One region of the Streptomyces sp. NPDC015345 genome, then DNA from elsewhere that is predicted to be linked to it. Evidence: riboswitches for the same ligand, from Rfam matches in the RefSeq annotation. Region 1 holds a riboswitch; the other holds the start of a gene.
The links. Region 1 has a riboswitch for cobalamin ahead of ACF062_RS02305 (ABC transporter substrate-binding protein). Riboswitches for the same ligand answer to the same signal wherever they lie in the genome.
Positions count from the first base shown of each region.

Region 1 (10,761 bases):
CGGGTCTCGTCGAACTGGCGGATCTCGTCGACGTACGGCGTGTGCAGGGTGGTCGGCGGGTGGTGGAAGGCGATCAGTGCCGGTACATCCGCCGGGGCCGCCGCCAGGGTGTTCGTCAGCCAGGTCAGGGTCTCGTCGGCCAGCCTGCCGTGGTCCTCGCCGGGGACCGAGGTGTCGCAGAGGGCGAGAGTGAAGCGGGGCGTCGTGCGGGAGTGGTTGACGGGGGCCGTGCTCGGCGGCTCGCCCAGCAGGTGTGCGCGGAACGCCGCGCGGTCGTCGTGGTTTCCGGGGCAGGTCAGCAGGGGGTGGCGGGTCGCAAGGAGTTCGCGGGCCGCCTCGTACTCCGAAGGGGCCGCGTGGTCGGCTATGTCGCCCGTGACGATGACCGCGTCCAGGTCGTACGGGAGGGTGTTCAGGTACTCCATGACCGCGCGGGTGCGGGCGACGCTGCGGCCGCCGTCCTCCTCGTGCGTATCGATGTGGGTGTCGCTCACGTGGGCGATCACCGCGGTCGTCCGTTCCTGTGGCTGCGCTCGCATGGCTGCGGGCTCCTCCTCGCGTGGTTCACGGTCTTCGGCGTGAACCTACGGCCGCCGGCCGTTCCGCGTTAAGTGCCGGTCGTGCGCGGCTGGACTGGTACCGGGCCTCGCAGGAAGCGGACGGAGGGAGGGTCCTCGCGGGTCACCACCGCCCGTACGCCGTAGACCTCCGCGATGAGTTCCTCCGTGATCACCTCCGTCGGCGTGCCCGCCGCGTACGCCGTGCCGTCCTTCAGGATCAGTACGTGGTCGCAGAACATCGCCGCCAGGTTGAGGTCGTGCAGGGCGATCACGCTGGTGACGGGGAGTTCGGCGACCAGGGAGAGCAGGTCGAGCTGGTGCTGGATGTCGAGGTGGTTGGTGGGCTCGTCCAGGAGGAGTTCGCGGGGCTCCTGGGCCAGGGCGCGGGCTATCTGGACACGTTGGCGTTCGCCGCCGGAGAGCGTGTGCCAGGACTGGGCCGCGCGGTCGGTGAGGCCCGTGTGCGCCAAGGCCTCGCGTACGGCCCGCTCGTCGTGGGGCGTGGGGGCCGACCACGCGCGGCGGTGCGGGATGCGGCCGAGGCGTACGACGTCTCGTACAGTCAACTCGGTTTGCGTGGTGGCGTGTTGCTCGACCACCGCGATACGGCGTGCCACCGTGCGGCGCGGGGTGTCGGGCAGCGGGTGGCCGTCCAGGGTGACCACCCCCGAGGCGGGGGCGAGGACTCCGGCGAGGATCCGCAGGAGTGTGGACTTTCCGGAGCCGTTGGGGCCGAGGAGGCCCACCGTGGCGCCGGGCGGCGGGGCGAGGCTCACGCCGTCGACGACGAGCCGGCCGCCGGCCTCGCGGGTGACCCGGTCGGCGCGCAGACCGCCCCGGGCGTCCGCCGTTACCTCGTACGTCGTCATGTCGCCCTCCGCGTCCGGTACAGCACCACCACGAACGCGGGTACGCCGATGAGTGACGTCACGACGCCCACCGGGACCTCCTGCGGGTCCAGGGCCGTGCGGGCCAGGGTGTCCACCCAGACCAGGAACACCGCGCCGGTGAGTGCCGTGACCGGGAGCAGCCGGGCGTGCCCCGAGCCGGTGAAGGCGCGGGCCGCGTGCGGCAGGACCAGGCCCACGAAGCCGATGGCGCCCGCCGAGCTGACCAGGACGGCGGTCAGCAGCGCCGTCACGCAGAGCAGGACCAGGCGGGTGCGGGCCACCCGTACGCCCAGTGTCGCCGCCGCCTCCTGCCCGAAGGCGAAGGCGTCGAGCGTACGGGCGTGACCGAGGCAGACGAGCAGCACCGCGGCGAGGACCGCCGCGCACAGCCACACGTCCGTCCAGCCCGCCCCGCTGAGCGAGCCGAGCAGCCAGAACAGCACGCCGCGGGTGGTCTCCGCGTCGCCCGCGGTGAGGATGACGAACGATGTCAGCGCGGAGAAGAGCTGCATCGCGGCGACGCCCGACAGTACGACGCGGTCCGTCGTGCCGCCGAGTGTGTGGCTCAGCAGGAGGACGAGCGCGAACGAGCAGAGCGCGCCCACGAAGGCGCCCGCCGAGATCGACAGCGCTCCCCCGCCGACACCGAGGACGACGACCGCGACCGCTCCGGTGGACGCCCCGGACGACACCCCGAGCACGAAGGGGTCCGCGAGGGGGTTGCGGAGCAGGGACTGCATGACCGCGCCGCAGACCGCGAGGCCCGCGCCGCAGACCGCGGCGAGCAGGGTGCGGGGCAGCCGCAGGTTCCAGACGATGCCGTCCCTGATGGGGGTGAGGTGTGCCTCGCCCCAGCCGAGGTGCGCGGCGAGCGCCGAGAACACGTCGGGGACCGAGATGTCGGCGGGGCCGATGGTGACGGCGACCGCCACCGAGAGGACGAGCGCGGCGCCGCCGGCCAGCCACAGCAGCCCATGCCGGACGGGGGCGACCGGGCTCACTTCGCCAGCCCGAACTTCCGCAGGCCGGCGGCCACTTGCTCGATGCCGTCGACCGTGCGGATCGTGGGGTTCATGGCCTGGCCGCTGAGGAGTACGTAGCGCTTCTTCTTGACGGCGGTGAGGTTCTTGGTCGCGGGGTTGGACTCCAGGAACCTGATCTTCGCCGCGGCGCTCTCCGCGGACTGCGACTTGCGGGTGAGGTCACCGATGACGAGGACGTCGGGGTCGCGGTCGGCGACGGTCTCCCAGTTGATCTGGGGCCACTCCTCGCGGGTGTCGTCGAAGACGTTCTTCGCGCCGAGTTCGCGGGTGATGATGCCGGGGGCGCCGCAGCAGCCCGCCATGTACGGGGCGTCGGAGTTGGCGAACCAGTACAGGAGCGAGACACCGGACGCGTCGATGTCCTTCGTGGCCTTCGCGACGCGGCCCTTCAGGTCCGCGATCAGCTTCTCGCCGCGCTTCTCGACGCCGAACACCTCGGCGAGGTCGCGTACCTCGCCGTAGACGGTGTCCATGGTGAGGGTCTTGACGCGTTTGCCGTCGCCGCCGCCGTCGTTGTCCTTGCCCGCGCAGTCGGTGGGCGAGACGTAGACGGGCACGCCGAGTTCGGTGAACTTCGCGCGGTCGGCGACGCCGCCCTTGCCCACGGTGTAGAGGAAGGAGGCGCTGACGAAGTCCGGCTCCTTGGAGAGGACCTTCTCCAGGGCGGGGTAGCGGTCGGCGAGCCGCTCGACCTTCGCGTTCTCCTTCTCCAGGTGCTTCGGGATGGGGTCGGTCCAGGTGCCCGTGCCCGCCATGCGGTCGGCGAGGCCGAGGGAGAGCAGGATCTCCGTGGAGCCCTGGTCGAGGGAGACGGCGCGCTTCGGCGGGGCCTGGACCTCGGCCTCCTTGCCGCAGGAGGCGACCGTGACGGGGTAGCCGTCGGCGCTCTTGCCCGCGGACTTCTGGGCGGAGCCGCCACCGCAGGCGGTGAGCGCGAGCAGTGCGGTACAGAGCACGGCGGACATACGGACTGTCGAGGACACGCGATCCCTTGAGTGTCACGGCTCATACGCGGAGCCTGGTCTGCGTCACGGCCTCCGCCGCCCGGTGTGCGAGCGGAGGCGCCAGCAGGTCTTCGGACTCGGGATCGAACCGGACGGGGCGCCTTCCCAGGCGTCCGAAGACGCCCAGTGGCCGTGGCCCCGCCCGTCCCCCTCACCGCTGCGCGTCAGTTCCGGATTTCCACCGGATTCCCTGGCCCAGGTGTGGGTTTGACTGGCTTGCGCAAGTTATCACGCGTCTTCACCGGCCCGGGCCCGGCCTCGGCTCGCCCCGGTAGGTGCCGAAGGACCAGCGGTTTCCCTCGGGGTCCTGGATGCCGAACTCGCGGCTGCCGTACGGCTTGTCCTCGATGTCGCCGGTGATCTTCACGCCCGCCTCGCGGAGGCGGTGGTACAGGTCGTCCACCCGGTCGGTCACGACATAGGCGCCGGAGGTGCCGGGTTTCCCGCAGGTCTCGGCGGCCGTCCCGGGGTCGTACGAGCCGAGCATGACGCCGCCTCCCTCGGGCCAGTCGAGCTGGGCGTGGACGACGCGGCCGCCGTCCTCGTACACGGCCGTGCGCAGGAAGCCGACGGTGTCGACGAGGAAGTCGATCAGGGCGGGGGCGTCCTGCGCCTGGAGGCATGGCCAGGTCGTGGGGGCGGGGGTGGTGGTGAGCGGCTCGTGCTGTGTGGTGTCAGGCGCGGTATCAGGTGTGGTGTCAGGTGTGGTGTTCATGTCTGCCACTCTTCGCCTCCGGCGTGCGCCCCGGCTTGGATATTCCGGCACTCCTCGGCCAGCCAGCCCGTGGGGCTCACCCCCGTGTACTGCCGGAAGTCCCGTACGAGGTGGGAGTGGTCGTAGTAGCCCGTGTCGGCGGCGACCCGGGCGAGGTCCGGCGGGTCACCCGCCGCGACGGCGCGGGTCACGGCCGCCTTGGCGTGCTGGAAGCGCATCAGGCGCGCGGCCTGCTTGGGGCTCAGGCCGGTCTCGGCGCGGAAGAGGGCGGTCAGGCGGCGCTCGCTGAGGGCGACGTGCCGGGACAGGCCGCCGAGGGTACCGGCGCCGCGGTGCCGGGCGAGCCAGGCCCAGGCCTCGGCGACCTCGGGGCGCACGGCTCCGGCGGGCCGGGCCGCGCGCCGCCTCAGGTAGTCGGCGAGGACGGCGAAGCGGTCCTCCCAGGCGTCCAGGGCGCACAGCCGCTCACGCACCTCGGCGGCGCGCGCGCCGAGGACGTCGGTGCCGCCGACGACGAGCTGTCCGGCGAGCTCACCGGCGGGCAGGCCGAGGAGCGCGCGGGCCGCCAGCGGGTGCACGGCGAGCTGGACGCCCGCCTCGTGCTCGGGCTGGACGACGTAGGCGGGGCTCTGGTGGAGGCCGCCCACGATGATGTCGGTGCGGACCGCGTCGGCGCCGGTCGCCTGGGCGGGCGTACCGCCGGTGGCGATGGCCCCGTCCAGCGAGAAGATCACCGTCAGGTACGGCGAGGGCAGGCCCCGGTGCAGGGCGGGCCGCTGCCCCGCGGTGCGGTAGCCGACCGCGGAGACGACCATGCCGTCGAGCCGGGGAACGGCCCGCACGAACTCACGGGAGCCCATGCGGTCCAGTATGCGACGCCCCGGCCTCCACCGCCGAGGCCTCGCCCCGGGCCGCACGCGCCCGCCGACGCCCCTCTCCGCTACCCGCCACCGCGCCCCCCATGCCCGCCCGCCCCGGTGACTTCGATCATGGGAATCCCGTGGCCGGGCCCATAGCATGGCGCGCCGCTCCGGACGGGGCCGCGCATCGCACTCAGGAACGGCGGGACACGGGAAACATGGCAGTACGAGCCAAGAACAAGCGGGCCCTCATCGGTGGCGTGGGGGCGCTCGTCGCCGCCGCACTCGCGGGCGGCGCGCTGTGGCCCGCCGGTGAGGCGACGGCGGCCGACACCTCGGCCGCCACCGCCCGCGAGCTGTCGCACTGGCCGGAGCCGGTCGCGAAGAAGCTCGGCAAGGTCATCGCCGCGAACGACCACAAGGGCGCGTATGCCGTCTTCGACGCGGACAACACCTCGTACCGCAATGACTTGGAGGAGTCGCTGCTGCCCTTCCTGGAGATGAAGGGCGTGCTGACCCGCAAGACCATGGACCCGTCCCTGAAGGTCATCCCGTTCAAGGACACGGCGACGCACAAGGAGAGCCTCTACAGCTACTACAACCGGCTGTGCGAGGTCGACGACCAGGTCTGCTACCCGTGGGCCGCGCAGATCTTCTCCGGGTTCACGCTGAAGGAGCTCAAGGGGTACGTCGACGAGTTGCTGGCGTACGAGAAGCCGATCCCCGCGGAGTACTACGAGGACGGGAAGGTCACCAGGACCGAGGTGAAGCCGCCCGAGCTGTCGGACGGCATGCGGCAGCTCTACAAGACGCTGCGCGCGCACGGCATCGAGGTGTACGTGGTCAGCGCGGCCAGCGAGGACCTGGTGCGGATGGTCCTCGCCGACCCGAAGTACGGCTACGGCGTGGAGCCGCGGAACGTCATCGGGGTGTCGATGCTGCTCAAGGACCGCGGGACGGGCGCGGTGACCAGTTCCCGCAAGGAGATCGCAGAGGGCCGCTTCGGCGAGAAGGACCGGGCGAAGCTCGCGGGACGCGAGCTGACGCCCAAGCTGTGGGCCCCGCTGACCTGGTACGCGGGCAAGCCGGCCGCGATCAACACGTACATCGACGAGTGGCGCAAGCCGGTCCTCGTCGCCGGTGACACCCCGGTCAGCGACGGCCCGATGCTGTTCCACTCGGCGGACGTGGAGCACGGCGGCGTACGCGTCTGGGTCAACCGCAAGGACGCGTACATGAAGCAGCTCGACGGGATGAAGAAGAAGAACGCCGGGCGGCAGCGCGAGCTGGGCCAGAAGGTGACCGCCGACAAGCGGTGGCTGACGGTCACCCCCGAGCAGATCCGCTAGCCGCCGGGCGGCCGGCCCCGGCCGGGGCGCTCTTCGGCCGCCGTCCACGCCGCCACCTGCTTGGCGAGCGCCCCGCCCGCCTTGGTCCAGGCGAAGTGGTCGAGGCGGGCGCCCGCCTCCCGCGCGGTGTAGTGGCGCCGGGTGAGGCGCGCCCGGGGGACCTTGCCGAGCAGGTGGTCGAGGGCGGTGGCGGGGGCGAGGGTGTCGTGCTCGACGGAGACGGCGAGGACGGGCAGGTCCAGGGCGGCCAGGGCCGCTTCGTAGTCGAGCGCGGAGCCCTTGGGGGCGTAGCGGCCGGTGAGCCCCTGGTGCGCCCAGTCCCGCATGACGCCCTTGGGCTGGTTGCCGCCGAAGCCGAGGCGGGCGCCGGGCCAGCGGCCGAGCGCGGTCGCCGTCGCGGCGATCAGCAGCTCGCCGAGGAGCAGACCGGGGGCGCGCCGCGGGCCGTACGCGCGGAACCAGACGGACCCCGAGGCGACGAGCGCCACGCCGTCGACGTCCGGCCCGGAGCCCAGGGCGGCGTACAGCAGCGCGAGCTGGCCACCCAGGCTGTGGCCGAGGAGGCGCAGGGGCGGCTCGGGGCCCAGCTCGGCCCGGACCGCCGCGAGGACGGCGGGCAGGTCCTCCTCGACGAGCGCGCGGTAGCCGTGGTCGCGGGCGTCCCGGTCGGTGGCACGCGGCGTCGCCTCGCCCTGGCCGCGCAGGTCGGCTGTGATCACGGTGAGGCCCTCGTCGTGCAGGTGGCGCGCGAAGCGGCGGTAGAAGCGGGCGGGGGTGCCCATCGCCGGCAGGACGAGCACCGCGGGGGCCGGGGGCGGCCCCGGTGCCGGTCCCGAACCGGACGGCAGGAAACGCTCGGGCGCGGGGGCGCGCAGGGCGCGCACCGGAACGCGGGCGCCGTCCGGGAGTTCGACGGTCGTCAGGAGCGGCATTTCGCCGACGGGTTCCGGCTGGGTCATGGGCCCAGCATGACCCACCGTACAGGCGGACGCGGAGATTCAGGCGGAAAGACGGCGCGGGGAGACGGCACGGCCCGGGGAGGCCAACTGCCGTCCCCGGGCCGCGCGTTCACTCCCCTCAGCGGCTGTAGCGCATCAGCGCGCGCACCATGTGGCAGGTGATGTCGGAGGGCGGGTGGATGCCGACCTCCTCGGCCATGCCTCGGATCGTGCTGTTCTTCGCCTGGTTCGGCAGGTACACGCCCGACTCGAGCAGGGCGATGGCCAGGCGCATGGCCTTGAGGCGGCGGTTGTGGTTGACGTACCACTCACGCGGGCGCCCGGCGGGCAGCGCCTTCTTCTCCCTCGGTACGTACGGCAGATCGATCAGGACGGGCTTCGGTACGGTCTTGGACACACGCTTCGACGTGAGTGCGGCAGCGGGCACGGGCATCCTCCTGTCGCGGTCGGGACCCCCCGTCGGGCGCCCTCGAACACTACTGTGATTCTACCGCCAGGCACTGACAATCGCCGCTGGCCAGACGCCCTTTGGGGTGTTCGAATACGGTCGCGCCGCGCGCCCTGGTGCGGGTGTTCCGGAGGTAGCGTGTGGGCATGGAGATCTGGATCAACCCCGCCTGTTCGAAGTGCCGCAGCGCCCTGACGCTGCTCGACGCGGAGGGCGCCGACTACACCGTGCGCCGCTACCTCGACGACGTACCGACCGAGGACGAGATCCGCGCCGTCCTCGATCGCCTCGGGCTCGAACCGTGGGACATCACGCGGACCCAGGAGCAGGCCGCCAAGGAGCTGAACCTCAAGGACCGCGAGGCCTGGCCGCGCGACGCCTCGGGCCGCGCGCGCTGGATCAAGGCCCTCGCCGAGCACCCGAAGCTGATCCAGCGCCCCATCCTCACGGCGGACGACGGCACGGCGGTGGTGGCCCGCACGGAGGAGGCGGTGCGCGACGCGCTCTCCCGCTGACTCCCTTCACGCCGCCGTACGGGAGAGGAACTCGGTTATCGCGCGGGCGAGTTCGGCCGGGCGCGCGTGTGGGAGCGCGTGGTGCGAGACGCCGGGCAGGGTCGCCACCGTCGCGTCCGGGAGCAGGGCGGCGGCACGGGAGGCGACCTTGCGGATGTCGTGGGCACGGCTGCGGCCTCCCAGGAGGACCAGCATGGGCGGGCGCAGGGTGCGCAGGGTGGCCGGGGCCGGGCGCGGGCCCATGACCGGCCTGGCGGCGGGGAAGGCGGCGGCGTGCTCCTGGAGCGTCAGCCAGTCGGCGTCGAGCGGGGCGCCGCCGGTCTCCCAGGCGAGGAAGGCGCGCGTCGCCCGCGCCGAGGGACGCAGCAGCGTGGGCAGGGCGCGCAGCAGGTAGCCGGGGCGGAACCCGGCGAAGCACCGCGTGGGGTCGACGAGCACCAGGCGCCGCACGCGGCCGGGCGCGCGCAGGGCGTGGTGGAGGGCGATCCAGGCCCCGTACGAGTGCCCGCCCAGATCGGCCGCCGGTATGTCGAGCCCGTCGAGCAGGGCGTCCAGCCAGGCCGTCAGGTCGGTCACGGTCCGGACCGGCCGCTCGGCCACCGGGATGCTGCGCCCGGGGTCGCCGACCAGGTCGACGGCGAACACCCGGCGCGTGCGGGCGAGTTCGGCGGCGTTGGCGAACCAGCTCAGGCCTGTCGCTCCGCCGCCGGGCAGCAGCACGAGCGGAGCGCCGTCGGCGGGGCCGTGGACGGTGACGTGCGTGTGTCCGTAGGGGGTGGGCACGGTCCGCGTGGTGGTGCCCTCGGGCCACTTGGCGAGGACCGTGTCGTAGGCCGCCTGGAACGCCTCGGGGTCAGCCGGATCAGTCATGGGTGGGTCGGCCTCCTCGTATTATCTCGCTGAGCGAGAGAATATGCGAGGGAGACCATGCCGGACAGCCCGGAAGCGGAGCTGGAGATCGTCCACCTCCTGCGCGCCGTCACCGTCGAACTGAGCCTGCGCACCGCCGACTTCGCCGCGCGCAACGGCATGCACCCCACCGACGTACGCGCCCTGATCTGCCTGATGGACGCGCGGCGGGAGGGCACGGCCATGACGGCGGGACGCCTCGGCGCGGAGCTCGGCCTCCACTCGGCGGGCACGACCGGCCTCATCGACCGCCTGGAGCGGCTCGGCCACGTCCGCCGCGTGCGGGACGCGCGCGACCGGCGCCGGGTGCTGATCGAGATCGACGAGCGGGCGGTGGCGCTCGGGCAGTCCTTCTTCGGCCCTCTCATCGGGCGGACGGTGGAACTGCTCCAGGGGTACGACGAGCAGCAGCGCACCGCGGTCAAGGGGTTCCTGGGCGGGGTGCTCGGCCATGCCCGGGGAGCCGCCGACACCCGGGACGCCGCCGACAGCCCCGAGAGTCGATGACCGCGTACCGATGGGACATATACGGCCAACCGTTACATAGGCCTGCATAACGTTGAAAGCTCCGGAGGGCACAGACAGCCCCGGAAAACGCAGAGCGAGAACAGCGAGAACAGCGAGAACAGCGAGAACACGGAGAGAGGGGCGCGCCATGCGGAGCTGGATGTTCGGGGGCGTATACGGAACGGTCCTCGCGAGCGCGCTGCTGGCGGCGCTGCACTCGGAGGGCGCCCCCTACACGCCCACCTACGACGCGGCCTGGGTCATGGTCACCGCGGGCGCGGCCGCGCTCGCGCACGGCTACGCGCACCACATGGCCACGCACCGCCCCGGCTCGGCCGTCCACCGCTGGCGGCAGCTGGCCGGGGCGCTCCTCGACGAGTGGCCGGTCGTCGTCGCCTGCTGGCCGACCGTGGCCCTGCTGCTCCTCGCCGGCGCCTTCGGCTGGCCCGAGCCGGCCGTCACGTCCACCGGACTGCTGCTGAACGCCGCGCTCCTCTTCGGCTGGGGCGCCTCCGCCGCGCTGCGGGTCGGCTACCGGCGCCGCTCCGCGGTCCTGCTCGGCGGCGCGGACGCGGCGATCGGCCTCGGCATCGCCGCCGCGAACGCGGTCATCAAGTGACGTGAGCCACACCCGGCGCGGGTAACACGGGGTTCACATGAGGGCAACGGCCGGGAAATCGCGGATTGCCAGGCTGCCGCACATCACCACGGCACCGCAGCACCCGCACGTTCTGCGCCGTACCGAACGTTTCAAGGATGAGGCCCCCGTGACCTTCAAGGCTGAGTACATCTGGATCGACGGCACCGAGCCGACCGCCAAGCTCCGTTCGAAGACGAAGATCCTCGGGGACGACGCCAAGGGCGCCGAGCTGCCGCTGTGGGGCTTCGACGGCTCCAGCACGAACCAGGCCAAGGGTCACGCCTCCGACCGCGTGCTCAAGCCGGTGTTCACCTGCCCGGACCCGATCCGCGGCGGCGACGACGTACTCGTCCTGTGCGAGG
Region 1 covers NZ_JBIBTX010000001.1:487,323-498,083, forward strand. The annotation lists gene ACF062_RS02290 (metallophosphoesterase) at 1-539, opposite strand, end outside; gene ACF062_RS02295 (ABC transporter ATP-binding protein) at 608-1,429, opposite strand; gene ACF062_RS02300 (FecCD family ABC transporter permease) at 1,426-2,451, opposite strand; gene ACF062_RS02305 (ABC transporter substrate-binding protein) at 2,448-3,458, opposite strand; cobalamin riboswitch at 3,542-3,728, opposite strand; gene ACF062_RS02310 (VOC family protein) at 3,736-4,212, opposite strand; gene ACF062_RS02315 (helix-turn-helix domain-containing protein) at 4,209-5,072, opposite strand; gene ACF062_RS02320 (haloacid dehalogenase-like hydrolase) at 5,291-6,421, shown strand; gene ACF062_RS02325 (alpha/beta fold hydrolase) at 6,418-7,380, opposite strand; gene ACF062_RS02330 (hypothetical protein) at 7,499-7,807, opposite strand; gene ACF062_RS02335 (arsenate reductase family protein) at 7,975-8,343, shown strand; gene ACF062_RS02340 (alpha/beta fold hydrolase) at 8,350-9,213, opposite strand; gene ACF062_RS02345 (MarR family transcriptional regulator) at 9,271-9,759, shown strand; gene ACF062_RS02350 (hypothetical protein) at 9,908-10,378, shown strand; gene glnII (glutamine synthetase) at 10,527-10,761, shown strand, end outside.

Region 2 (10,761 bases), on a different contig from region 1:
TTGGACTTCGCGGACCCCGCGGACCTGCGGGCCCTGTCCCCGCAGGAGGTACGGCGGCTGGTGCCCCGGATCCGCCGGCTCCTGATCGACACGGTCACCCGCACCGGCGGCCACCTGGGCCCCAACCTGGGCGTCGTGGAGCTGTCGATCGCCCTGCACCGGGTGTTCGACTCGCCCCGCGACCGCATCCTGTGGGACACCGGCCACCAGACCTACGTACACAAACTCCTGACCGGCCGCGGCCGCGACTTCACCACCCTGCGCAGTACGGGCGGCCTCTCCGGCTACCCCTCCCGCGCCGAGTCCGACCACGACGTGATCGAGAACTCGCACGCCTCCACCGCCCTGTCCTGGGCCGATGGCCTGGCCCGCGCCCACGCCCTGCGCGGCCTCGACGACCGCGCCGTGGTGGCGGTCGTCGGGGACGGCGCGCTGACCGGGGGCATGGCCTGGGAGGCGCTGAACAACATCGCGTCCGCCGACCGCCCGGTGATCGTCGTGCTCAACGACAACGGCCGCTCCTACGCACCCACGGTCGGCGCCCTCGCCGCTCACCTGGCCGAACTCCGCGCCCACGGCGTCCCGAAGAGCTTCTTCGAGGGACTCGGCATGGCCTATCTGGGGCCGGTGGACGGTCACGACGTCGCCGCGCTGGAGAACGCGCTGCGCCGGGCGGCGGGCACCGGACGCCCGGTCGTCGTCCACTGCGTCACCGAGAAGGGCCGCGGCCACGCCCCGGCCCTCGCGGACGACGCGGAACGCTTCCACGCGGTCCGGGCCAGGCCGCAGGGTGGCGGGGCCGGGAGCGGGAGCGGCACCGGGAACACCGGTGCGGCGCTCTCCTGGACCTCGGTCTTCGGCCGGGAGCTGGTCGAGATCGGCGTGGACCGCCCGGACGTCGTGGCCCTCACGGCGGCCATGCCGGGCCCGACCGGCCTGACCGAGTTCGCCGCCCGCTTCCCCGACCGCGCCGTCGACGTGGGCATCGCCGAGCAGCACGCGGTGACCGCCGCGGCGGGCCTGGCACTGGGCGGCATGCACCCGGTGGTCGCCCTCTACGCGACGTTCCTCAACCGGGCCTTCGACCAGCTGCTCCTCGACACCGCCCTGCACCGCGCCCCGGTGACCCTCGTCCTGGACCGCGCGGGAGTGACCGGCGACGACGGGCCCTCCCACCACGGCATGTGGGACATGTCGCTGCTCCAGCTCGTACCGGGCCTGCGCCTGGCCGCGCCGCGCGACGCCGCCACCCTGCGCAGGGCCCTGCGCGAGGCCGTGGCCGTCGACGACGGCCCGACCGCCGTCCGCTTCCCGAAGGGCCGTACGGGGGAGGACGTCCCGGCGATCGACACCATCGGCGGCCTCGACGTGCTGCGCCGCGACCCGGAGGCGGAGCTGCTGCTCGTCTCCGTGGGCGCGATGGCGCAGACGTGCCTGGAGGCCGCCGACCTCCTCGCCGGGCACGGCCACGGCGTGACGGTCGTCGATCCACGCTGGGTCAAACCGGTACCGCAGGCACTGGTGGAGCTGGCCGCCACCTACCGTCTGGTCGCCACCGTCGAGGACAACGGCCGCGCGGGCGGCGTCGGCGCGGCGGTCACACAGGCCCTCGCCGACGCGGAAGTACCCACGCCCGTACGGAACTTCGGCCTGCCGCAGAGCTTCCTCGACCATGGCTCACGCGCCGACGTCCTGGAGCGCTGCGGGCTGACGGGCGGACACGTGGCCGGGGCGCTGGCGGACACGCTCGTGGGGCGGGCGCGCCGACAGCCGGCGAACGCACAGCCGATGGCACGGAGGCCGTCGTGACGAATCGAGTCCGTGAACGAGTCCCTGAAGGGGGCAGCGCCGTGCAGGTCTCACTGGGAATGCCGTCCGTACCGCTCACGTTGGCGGAGCGTCGTGTCTCGCGGCGTATCGAGGTGGGTTCGGTGCCGGTGGGCGGGGGTGCGCCGGTTTCGGTGCAGTCGATGACGACGACGCGTACGTCGGATGTCGGGGCGACGTTGCAGCAGATCGCGGAGTTGACGGCGTCGGGCTGCCAGATCGTGCGGGTGGCGTGTCCGACGCAGGACGACGCGGACGCGCTGGGGACGATCGCGCGGAAGTCGCAGATCCCGGTGATCGCGGACATCCACTTCCAGCCGAAGTACGTGTTCGCGGCGATCGACGCGGGGTGTGCGGCGGTCCGGGTCAATCCGGGCAACATCAAGCAGTTCGACGACAAGGTGAAGGAGATCGCGAAGGCAGCGGGGGATGCGGGGACGCCGATCCGTATCGGTGTCAACGCGGGTTCGCTCGACAGGCGGTTGCTGGAGAAGTACGGCAAGGCGACCCCCGAGGCGCTGGTGGAGTCCGCGCTGTGGGAGGCGTCGCTCTTCGAGGAGCACGGGTTCCGGGACATCAAGATCTCGGTGAAGCACAACGATCCGGTGGTGATGGTGAATGCCTACCGTCAGCTGGCCGCCCGGTGCGACTATCCCCTGCACCTCGGCGTGACGGAGGCGGGTCCGGCTTTCCAGGGCACCATCAAGTCGGCGGTCGCCTTCGGCGCGCTGCTCTCCGAGGGCATCGGCGACACGATCCGGGTGTCGTTGTCGGCGCCGCCGGTGGAGGAGGTCAAGGTCGGCATCCAGATCCTGGAGTCGTTGGGGTTGCGGCAGCGGCGCCTTGAGATCGTCTCGTGTCCGTCGTGTGGTCGGGCGCAGGTGGATGTCTACCGGTTGGCGGAGGAGGTCACCGCCGGTCTGGAGGGCATGGAGGTGCCGCTGCGGGTGGCGGTGATGGGGTGTGTCGTCAACGGGCCCGGTGAGGCGCGTGAGGCCGACCTCGGCGTGGCCTCCGGCAACGGCAAGGGGCAGATCTTCGTCAAGGGTGAGGTCATCAAGACCGTCCCGGAGTCGAGGATCGTGGAGACCCTCATCGAAGAGGCGATGAAGATCGCCGCCCAGATGGAGAACGACGGCCTGCCCTCCGAGGGGCCCGAGGTCATCGTCGTCTGAGCCGCGCGCGGGCCCGTACGCGGCGTACGGGCCCGCGCGCACCGCAGTGGGGCGGCGCCCATGAACACCTCGCGTTGTCCTGAGTGTGCTGACACTCGAGGCAAGTGAGGCGGATCGTTCCCTCATCCTCGTACGGGTGATATGGGGCGTATCGGGTGAGGGGGCTGGGGAGGCACGGAGGGGCCCGGGGAAAAGCCCGGGCCGCAGGCAACTCCGCCGTGACGAAAGAGAGTTCACATGCGCCGTACCGCCGCCGTCATCCTTGGGGCCGTCACCCTGCTGGGGGTTCTCGCCGGGCCCGCCGCCGCCGTGCCGGATCCGATCGCGACCGTCGACTGCGCGGCGCAGGCGGTCGGGGACCTGACCACGATCGTCGACCCGACCGCGCTCGGTGTTCCCACCGAGGTGCCGGGCACCGCGTGCCTCGCGCCGTGACCAGCGTGACCTGAGGGCCCCCTGTTCGGTGGCGCACTTGCGTGAAGGCTCCGGAGCCGCGCGCGTGCGCCACCGGGAGGCGGCTGCCCTGCGGTCAGCTCCAGCGGTAGCCGTCGCCGAAGTTGAGGGTGTGCTCCAGCACGTCCTCCATCGGGTCGTCGATCTGTCCGGTGCTGATCAGCGCGACACTGGGGGCGTTGTGCGAGTCCTTGTGCGTCTCGTCGGCGTGTGCCGTGCCGGAACACAGCACGGCCGGCGTGGCCGTCACCGCCGCGACCAGCGCCCAACGGGACATCTTCCGCACCCAACTGCTGTTCACAGCAAGCCTCCTTGGAGCAAGCGCATGGGCCGCCGGTCGCGGCCCGCTGCCGTGGGTAACCCCCCGCGCGTCCAAGAAGTCACCGACGATCATACGAACGGGTCGTCCGATGCCCCCAACATCCCCTGAACCCCCGGAGAAAGAAGCCGGAGAAAGAAGTCAGCCGCATGCGTCATCGTCGCGTTCCGGCCGTCACCCTGCTCGGGGCTCTCACCCTGGCCACCGTCGCGCTCGCCGCCCCGGCCTCGGCGGCCCCGCGGGGTGCGGCCAACCCGAATCCGCTGCCGCACCTGGAGACGCTGATCTCGGAAGGGGTGACCGTCGAAGGGCCGCTGATCAACGGCGTCGCCGTTCCGCTCCTGCGCTAGTTGTCGCCGCCGCCCGGCTCGCAGGCGCGGAACTCCGGCGGGAATCCGGTCCAGCGCAGCTCAGGGGGCAGATGCCGCATGTCGTTGTAGAAGAGCAGCGAGGCGGGCCGCCCCGGCGCGTAGCGGATGACGGTCAGGGCGGCGTTGCAGTGGTTGAGGCCGAGCCAGCGCCACGGCGGGGCGTCGAGGGCGTCCCGGACGAGCCAGCCGATGAGGAAGTTGTGCGTGACGACCAGTTCGTGGCGCGGTTCGGTGCCCGGCGCCGGGCCGGTGAAGCGGGCCAGCGCGTCACGGGCGAGCGCGGGCCCGCCCGCGCGCTCCTCCTCGGGAAATCCGCCGAGCCGCTGGAGCGTCGACTCGGCGCTCTCCGGGGGGAGTTCGTTCTCGCACGGCATGTACGGGATGTAGTCACCCGCTGCGTCCGAGCGGTGCAGGGGCACGCCGTCGAGCCGCCCGGCGATCAGCCGGGCGGTCTCCTCGGCCCGTGGCAGCGGCCCGTGGTGGACCGCGGAGAGAGGAACGCCGCGCAGCCGCTCCCCGAGAAGGACGGCCTGCCGACGGCCGCCCTCCGTCAGGCGGCTCTCATCGGGCGTGGCCTCGCCGTGCCGGGCGAGGTAGAGGTGACGGACGGCGCTCCCGGTCATGACGGAACGGCCCCCTTCCTGATCATGAGTATCGGCTGAGGGGACGCGCGGAGCGCTGACGCGGTTCCGGCGGCGGACCCCTGGGCCCGCCGGGACGTCAGGGCCCGCCGGGACGCTGAAGATGGTGGACGCGGCGGACGAGCCGCGGGCGTGCGGCGCGGCGGGTGGCGGCGCGGTCGGCGCGGCGGGGGCCGGGCCGACCGCGGGACAGCCGCAGTTCCGCGCGGGCAAAGGAGCCGCGGGCCCGATGGCGTCGGGCCGCGTGGCTGCGCATGGGGACCGCCGTCGGTGCCGTGGCGGCGATCGGCGGTCTCGTCTTCACCGGCGTGGCCACCTGCTTCGACGCGCGGGTGGCCGAGGGGCAGCCGCACCAGGCCCGCGAGTGCGGGCACTGGCGGCCGAAGAAGGCGGCGCCGTGCGGCGACACCGGGAAGTAGCCGCGGATCAGCCCTCGTCCTCCAGGTTGCCTTCCGTCTCCAGGTACGCCTGCCGCAGCGCTTCGAGCACCGCCGGGTCCGGCTTCGCCCACATGCCGCGCGACTCCGCCTCCAGGAGGCGTTCCGCGATGCCGTGCAGCGCCCAGGGGTTGTTCTCCTGGAGGAACTGACGGTTCGTCGGGTCCAGGACGTACGTCTCCGTGAGCTTGTCGTACATCCAGTCGGCGACGACGCCCGTCGTGGCGTCGTACCCGAACAAGTAGTCCACGGTGGCGGCGAGTTCGAAGGCGCCCTTGTAACCGTGGCGGCGCATCGCCTCGATCCACTTGGGGTTGACGACGCGGGCGCGGAAGACCCGCGAGGTCTCCTCCACCAGCGTGCGCGTGCGGACCGTCTCGGGGCGCGTCGAGTCGCCGATGTAGGCCTCCGGCGCCGTGCCGCGCAGGGCGCGGACCGTCGCCACCATGCCGCCGTGGTACTGGAAGTAGTCGTCGGAGTCCGCGATGTCGTGCTCGCGGGTGTCGGTGTTCTTCGCGGCGACCGCGATGCGCTTGTACGCGGTCTCCATCTCGGCCCGCGCCGGGCGGCCTTCGAGCCCGCGGCCGTAGGCGTAGCCGCCCCAGACCGTGTAGACCTCGGCGAGATCCGCGTCCGTGCGCCAGTCGCGGGAGTCGATGAGCTGGAGCAGCCCCGCGCCGTACGTCCCCGGACGCGAGCCGAAGATGCGGGTGGTGGCCCGCCGCTCGTCGCCGTGCTCGGCCAGGTCGGCCTGGGCGTGGGCGCGTACGTAGTTGTGCTCGGCGGGCTCGTCAAGCGAGGCCGCGAGCCGCACCGCGTCGTCGAGCAGGCCGATCGTGTGCGGGAACGCGTCGCGGAAGAAGCCCGAGATGCGCAGCGTCACGTCGATGCGGGGACGGCCCAACTCCTCGTACGGGATGGCCTCCAGGCCGGTGACGCGGCGCGACGCGTCGTCCCAGACGGGGCGCACGCCGAGCAGCGCCATGGCCTCGGCGACGTCGTCGCCCGCCGTGCGCATCGCGCTGGTGCCCCACAGGGAAAGGCCCACGGAGGTGGGGTAGTCGCCGTTGTCGTTCCTGTACCGCTCGATGAGCGAGTCGGCGAGGGCCTCGCCGGTCTCCCACGCGAGGCGGGAGGGGACGGCCTTGGGGTCGACCGAGTAGAAGTTGCGGCCGGTCGGCAGGACGTTGACCAGGCCGCGCAGCGGGGAGCCGGAGGGACCGGCGGGGACGAAGCGGCCCTCCAACGCCCGTACGGCGTTGTCCAGTTCGGCGGTGGTTCCCTCCAGGCGCGGGACCACCTCGCGGGCGGCGAACTCCAGGATCGCGGCGACCTGTTCGCCCTGGTCGCGGGGGACGGCGGCGAGGTCCCAGCCCGCGTCGTCCATCGCCTGGACCAGCGCGCGGGCCTTGTCCTCGGCCTCGTCGGCGCTCACGCGCGTCGCCGCGGACTCGTCGAGGCCGAGCGCCTCGCGCAGGCCGGGCAGGGCGGAGGTGCCGCCCCAGATCTGGCGGGCGCGCAGGATCGCGAGGACGAGGTTGACGCGGTCGGCACCGGCCGGGGCGGTGCCGAGCACGTGCAGACCGTCGCGGATCTGCATGTCCTTGATCTCGCAGAGCCAGCCGTCGACGTGGAGGAGGAAGTCGTCGAAGCCGTCGTCGTCGGGGCGGTCCTCAAGGCCCAGGTCGTGGTCGAGCTTCGCGGCCTGGATGAGCGTCCAGATCTGCGCGCGGATCGCCGGCAGCTTCGCCGGGTCCATGGAGCTGATCTGCGCGTACTCGTCGAGGAGCTGCTCCAGGCGCGCGATGTCGCCGTAGGAGTCGGCGCGGGCCATCGGCGGCACGAGGTGGTCGATGAGCGTGGCGTGCACGCGGCGCTTGGCCTGGGTGCCCTCGCCCGGGTCGTTGACCAGGAAGGGGTAGATCAGCGGCAGGTCGCCGAGCGCGGCGTCGGGGCCGCAGGCCGCCGAGAGGCCCGCGTTCTTGCCGGGCAGCCACTCCAGGTTGCCGTGCTTGCCGAGGTGGACCATCGCGTCGGCCCCGAAGCCGCCGTCCGCCGCGGGGGCCGCGATCCAGCGGTACGCGGCCAAGTAGTGGTGCGAGGGCGGCAGATCCGGGTCGTGGTAGATCGCGATGGGGTTCTCGCCGAAGCCGCGCGGCGGCTGGATGAGGATGAGGAGGTTGCCGCGCCGCAGGGCGGCAAGCACGATGTCGCCCTCCGGGTCACCGCCGTCGCCGACCCGCGAACGGTCCAGGAACATCTCGCCGGGCGGCGGCCCCCAGTGCTGCTCGACCGAGTCCCGCAGCTCCTGCGGCAGCGTCGCGTACCAGCGCTTGTAGTCGGCGGCCGGGATGCGCACCGGGTTGGCGGCGAGCTGCTCCTCGGTGAGCCACTCCTGGTCGTGGCCGCCCGCGTCGATGAGCGCGCGGATCAGCTCGTCGCCGTCACCGGAGACGAGACCCGGGATGTCGGCCTCGGGGCCGAAGTCGTAGCCCTCGGCGCGCAGCCTGCGCAGCAGCGCGACGGCGGACGCCGGGGTGTCGAGGCCGACCGCGTTGCCGATCCGGGAGTGCTTGGTCGGGTACGCGGACAGGACGAGGGCCAGGCGCTTGTCGGCGGCCGGGATGTGCTTCAGGCGCGCGTGCCGTACGGCGATGCCGGCGACCCGCGCCGCGCGCTCGGCGTCGGCGACGTACGCCGGGAGCCCGTCCTCGTCGATCTCCTTGAACGAGAACGGGACGGTGATGAGCCGCCCGTCGAACTCCGGCACCGCGATCTGGCTCGCGGCGTCCAGCGGCGAGACGCCCTCGTCGTTCTCCTCCCAGGCCGAACGCGACCCGGTCAGGCACAGCGCCTGGAGGATCGGCACGTCGAGGCCGGTCAGCGCGCCCGCGTCCCACGACTCGTCGTCGCCGCCCGCGGAGGCCTCGGCGGGCTTGGTGCCACCGGCTGCGAGGACCGTCGTCACGATGGCGTCGGCGGGGCGCAGCGCGTCGATCAGCTCCGGCTCGGGGGCGCGCAGCGAGGCCACGTACAGCGGCATCGGGCGCCCGCCCGCGTCCTCGATCGCGCCGCACAGGTCGTCGATGAAGGCGGTGTTGCCGCTCATGTGGTGGGCGCGGTAGTAGAGCACCGCGACGGTCGGGCCGTCGATGTCGCGCGCCGTGCGCTCCAGCGGGCCCCAGGACGGCGCGGGCGCCGGCGGGTCGAAGCCGTGGCCGGTGAGGAGCACGGTGTCGGAGAGGAAGCGGGCCAGCTGCTCAAGGTTGGCGGGGCCGCCGTGCGCGAGGTAGGCGTGCGCCTCGGCGGCGATGCCGACCGGCACGGTGGAGGAGGCCATCAGCTGGGCGTCGGGCGCCTGTTCACCGGTGAGTACGACCACCGGCAGACCGCTGGCGATGAGCTGGTCCAGACCGTCCTGCCAGGCGCGGACGCCACCGAGGAGGCGTACGACGACGAGGTCGGCGCCCGCCAGGAGCGAGGGCAGCTCGGTGAGGTCCAGGCGGGACGGGTTGGCGAACCGGTAGTCGACCGGACCCCCCGCCGCGCGGGCGCTGAGCAGGTCGGTGTCGGAGGTCGACAGCAGCAGAAGCATGCGTGCGCAGGCCTTCCTCGGGGTGTCCGCGCCCCGGGTGGTCGTATGGACGGCAGGAGTTCCTGGCTCGCCCCACGGATGGGGCTCACAGTGGCGGGACCGCGCCGGATTCGCACCGGGCTTCCTCCCCCGGGTCCTGGCGGACCCACGCCGTCGCTGGCGTCGGCGGACCTGGCGGCCCGCCGCCTGCATAGTAAGTCCTGACCGCCGCCGATGGGGCGGCCACCTGCCGGGACGGCCCGTCTCGGGAGGCGACCGGCCGGAACGGCGTGGGTATGCTCGCCGCCATGCCGCCCACCCGAGCAACCTCCACGAACCAGGGCGAATCCCTCATACGTACCCCGGTCCGCGACCGGGGCGACGCCTGCCCCGGAGCGCTCCGACTGCACCGCGCCGACGACGGCGCACTGGCCCGACTCCGCGTGCCCGCAGGTGTATTGACGTCCCGTCAGGCGGCGATACTGGCAGACGTGGCGGAACGCCTCGCGGACGGCCACCTCAGCATCACCTCGCGCGGCAACATCGAGCTGCGCGGCCTCGGCGCGAGCTGCGGCACGGAACTCTCCGCGGTTCTCGCGGACGCGGGCCTGCTGCCCTCCGAACGCCACGAACGCGTCCGCAACATCGTGGCCTCGCCGCTCGCCACGCTCGACGGACTCGGCCACGCCGACGTGCAGTTGTGGGCCCGCGAGCTCGACGGACTGCTCTGCGCCGAGGAGTGGACGACGGCGCTCTCCGGCCGCTTCCTGTTCGTCCTGGACGACGGGCGAGGGGACGTGGCCGGGCTCGGCGGCGATGTGACCTTGATCGCAGAATCGGGCGGGGCGGGGTGTGTGTCCGGGGAGTCGTGCGGGGCGGAGTGCGTGCGCGGGGAGTCGGGCGGGGCAGCGGCCGTGTCCATGACTTCGGGCGGCACGGCATCCGCGGACCCGGGCGGCACGGCGCTCGTCCGCGTCGGTGACCGCGCCCTGCGGGTCTCCGCCGCCGCCGCCCCGCGTGCCGCTCTCGCCGCCGCCGGGGCCTTCCTCGCCGCCGCGCGCGACGCGGGCAACGGGGCGTGGCGGGTCCGGGAGCTGCCCGCGGGGCACCCCGTCGACCTCGCCGGGGCGCTGGCGCGGCAGGGCATCGACGCCGGACCGGCCGCCGCCCCCTTCGGCCCGCCCGGCGCCGCCCCGCACCTGCCCGGCGTCTGCGGCCGCGCGGTGGCTGTCGGCGCCCCCCTCGGCCGCGTGAGCGCCGCCCGGTGGCGGGCCCTGCTGCCCGCCCCGGCCGACGAACTGCGCGTCACTCCGTGGCGCGGCTTCGTGCTCCCCGGCTTCGAGGACGACGCGGCGGCCCGCGAAAGGCTGCGCGCGCTGGCCGACGCCGGTTTCATCGCCGACCCCCGCTCGCCCTGGCTCGGCGTCTCCGCCTGCACCGGCCGACCCGGCTGCGCCAAGTCCCTCGCCGACGTCCGCGCCGACGCCGTCCCCGGCGCCGGTGGCCTGCCCGTCCACTTCTCCGGCTGCGAGCGGCGGTGCGGGCACCCGCGCGGCGACTGGGTGGACGCCCTCGCCACCGGGGACGGGCGGTACGAGGTGACGGTGCGCACCGGCGGCACGGCGGCGCCAGTGAGCGGCGCGAACCTGACCGAGACGGTCACGAGGGCACGTACGACATCCGCAACCACCACAACAACGGCCACGAGATGAGCGAGAGCACAGTGTTCGACTACGAGAAGGACGGCGCGGCGATCTACCGCGAGTCCTTTGCCACCATCCGCGCGGAGGCGGACCTCGCGGGTCTGCCCGCCGACGTCAGCCAGGTCGCGGTGCGGATGATCCACGCCTGCGGGATGGTCGACCTCGTCCGCGACCTCGCCTTCAGCCCGCGCGTGGTGGCCGACGCCCGCAAGGCCCTTCGCGACGGCGCGCCGATCCTGTGCGACGCCAACATGGTCGCGA
Region 2 covers NZ_JBIBTX010000002.1:271,855-282,615, forward strand. The annotation lists gene ACF062_RS07590 (1-deoxy-D-xylulose-5-phosphate synthase) at 1-1,809, shown strand, start outside; gene ispG (flavodoxin-dependent (E)-4-hydroxy-3-methylbut-2-enyl-diphosphate synthase) at 1,869-3,002, shown strand; gene ACF062_RS07600 (hypothetical protein) at 3,240-3,437, shown strand; gene ACF062_RS07605 (hypothetical protein) at 3,532-3,732, opposite strand; gene ACF062_RS07610 (hypothetical protein) at 3,924-4,124, shown strand; gene ACF062_RS07615 (histidine phosphatase family protein) at 4,121-4,768, opposite strand; gene ACF062_RS07620 (hypothetical protein) at 5,041-5,205, shown strand; gene cobN (cobaltochelatase subunit CobN) at 5,213-8,818, opposite strand; cobalamin riboswitch at 8,855-8,974, opposite strand; gene ACF062_RS07630 (cobalamin biosynthesis protein CobG) at 9,094-10,509, shown strand; gene ACF062_RS07635 (precorrin-8X methylmutase) at 10,521-10,761, shown strand, end outside.
Region 2: it holds a riboswitch for cobalamin, as region 1 does, so the genes downstream of both, cobN (cobaltochelatase subunit CobN) here and ACF062_RS02305 (ABC transporter substrate-binding protein) in region 1, are expected to answer to the same signal.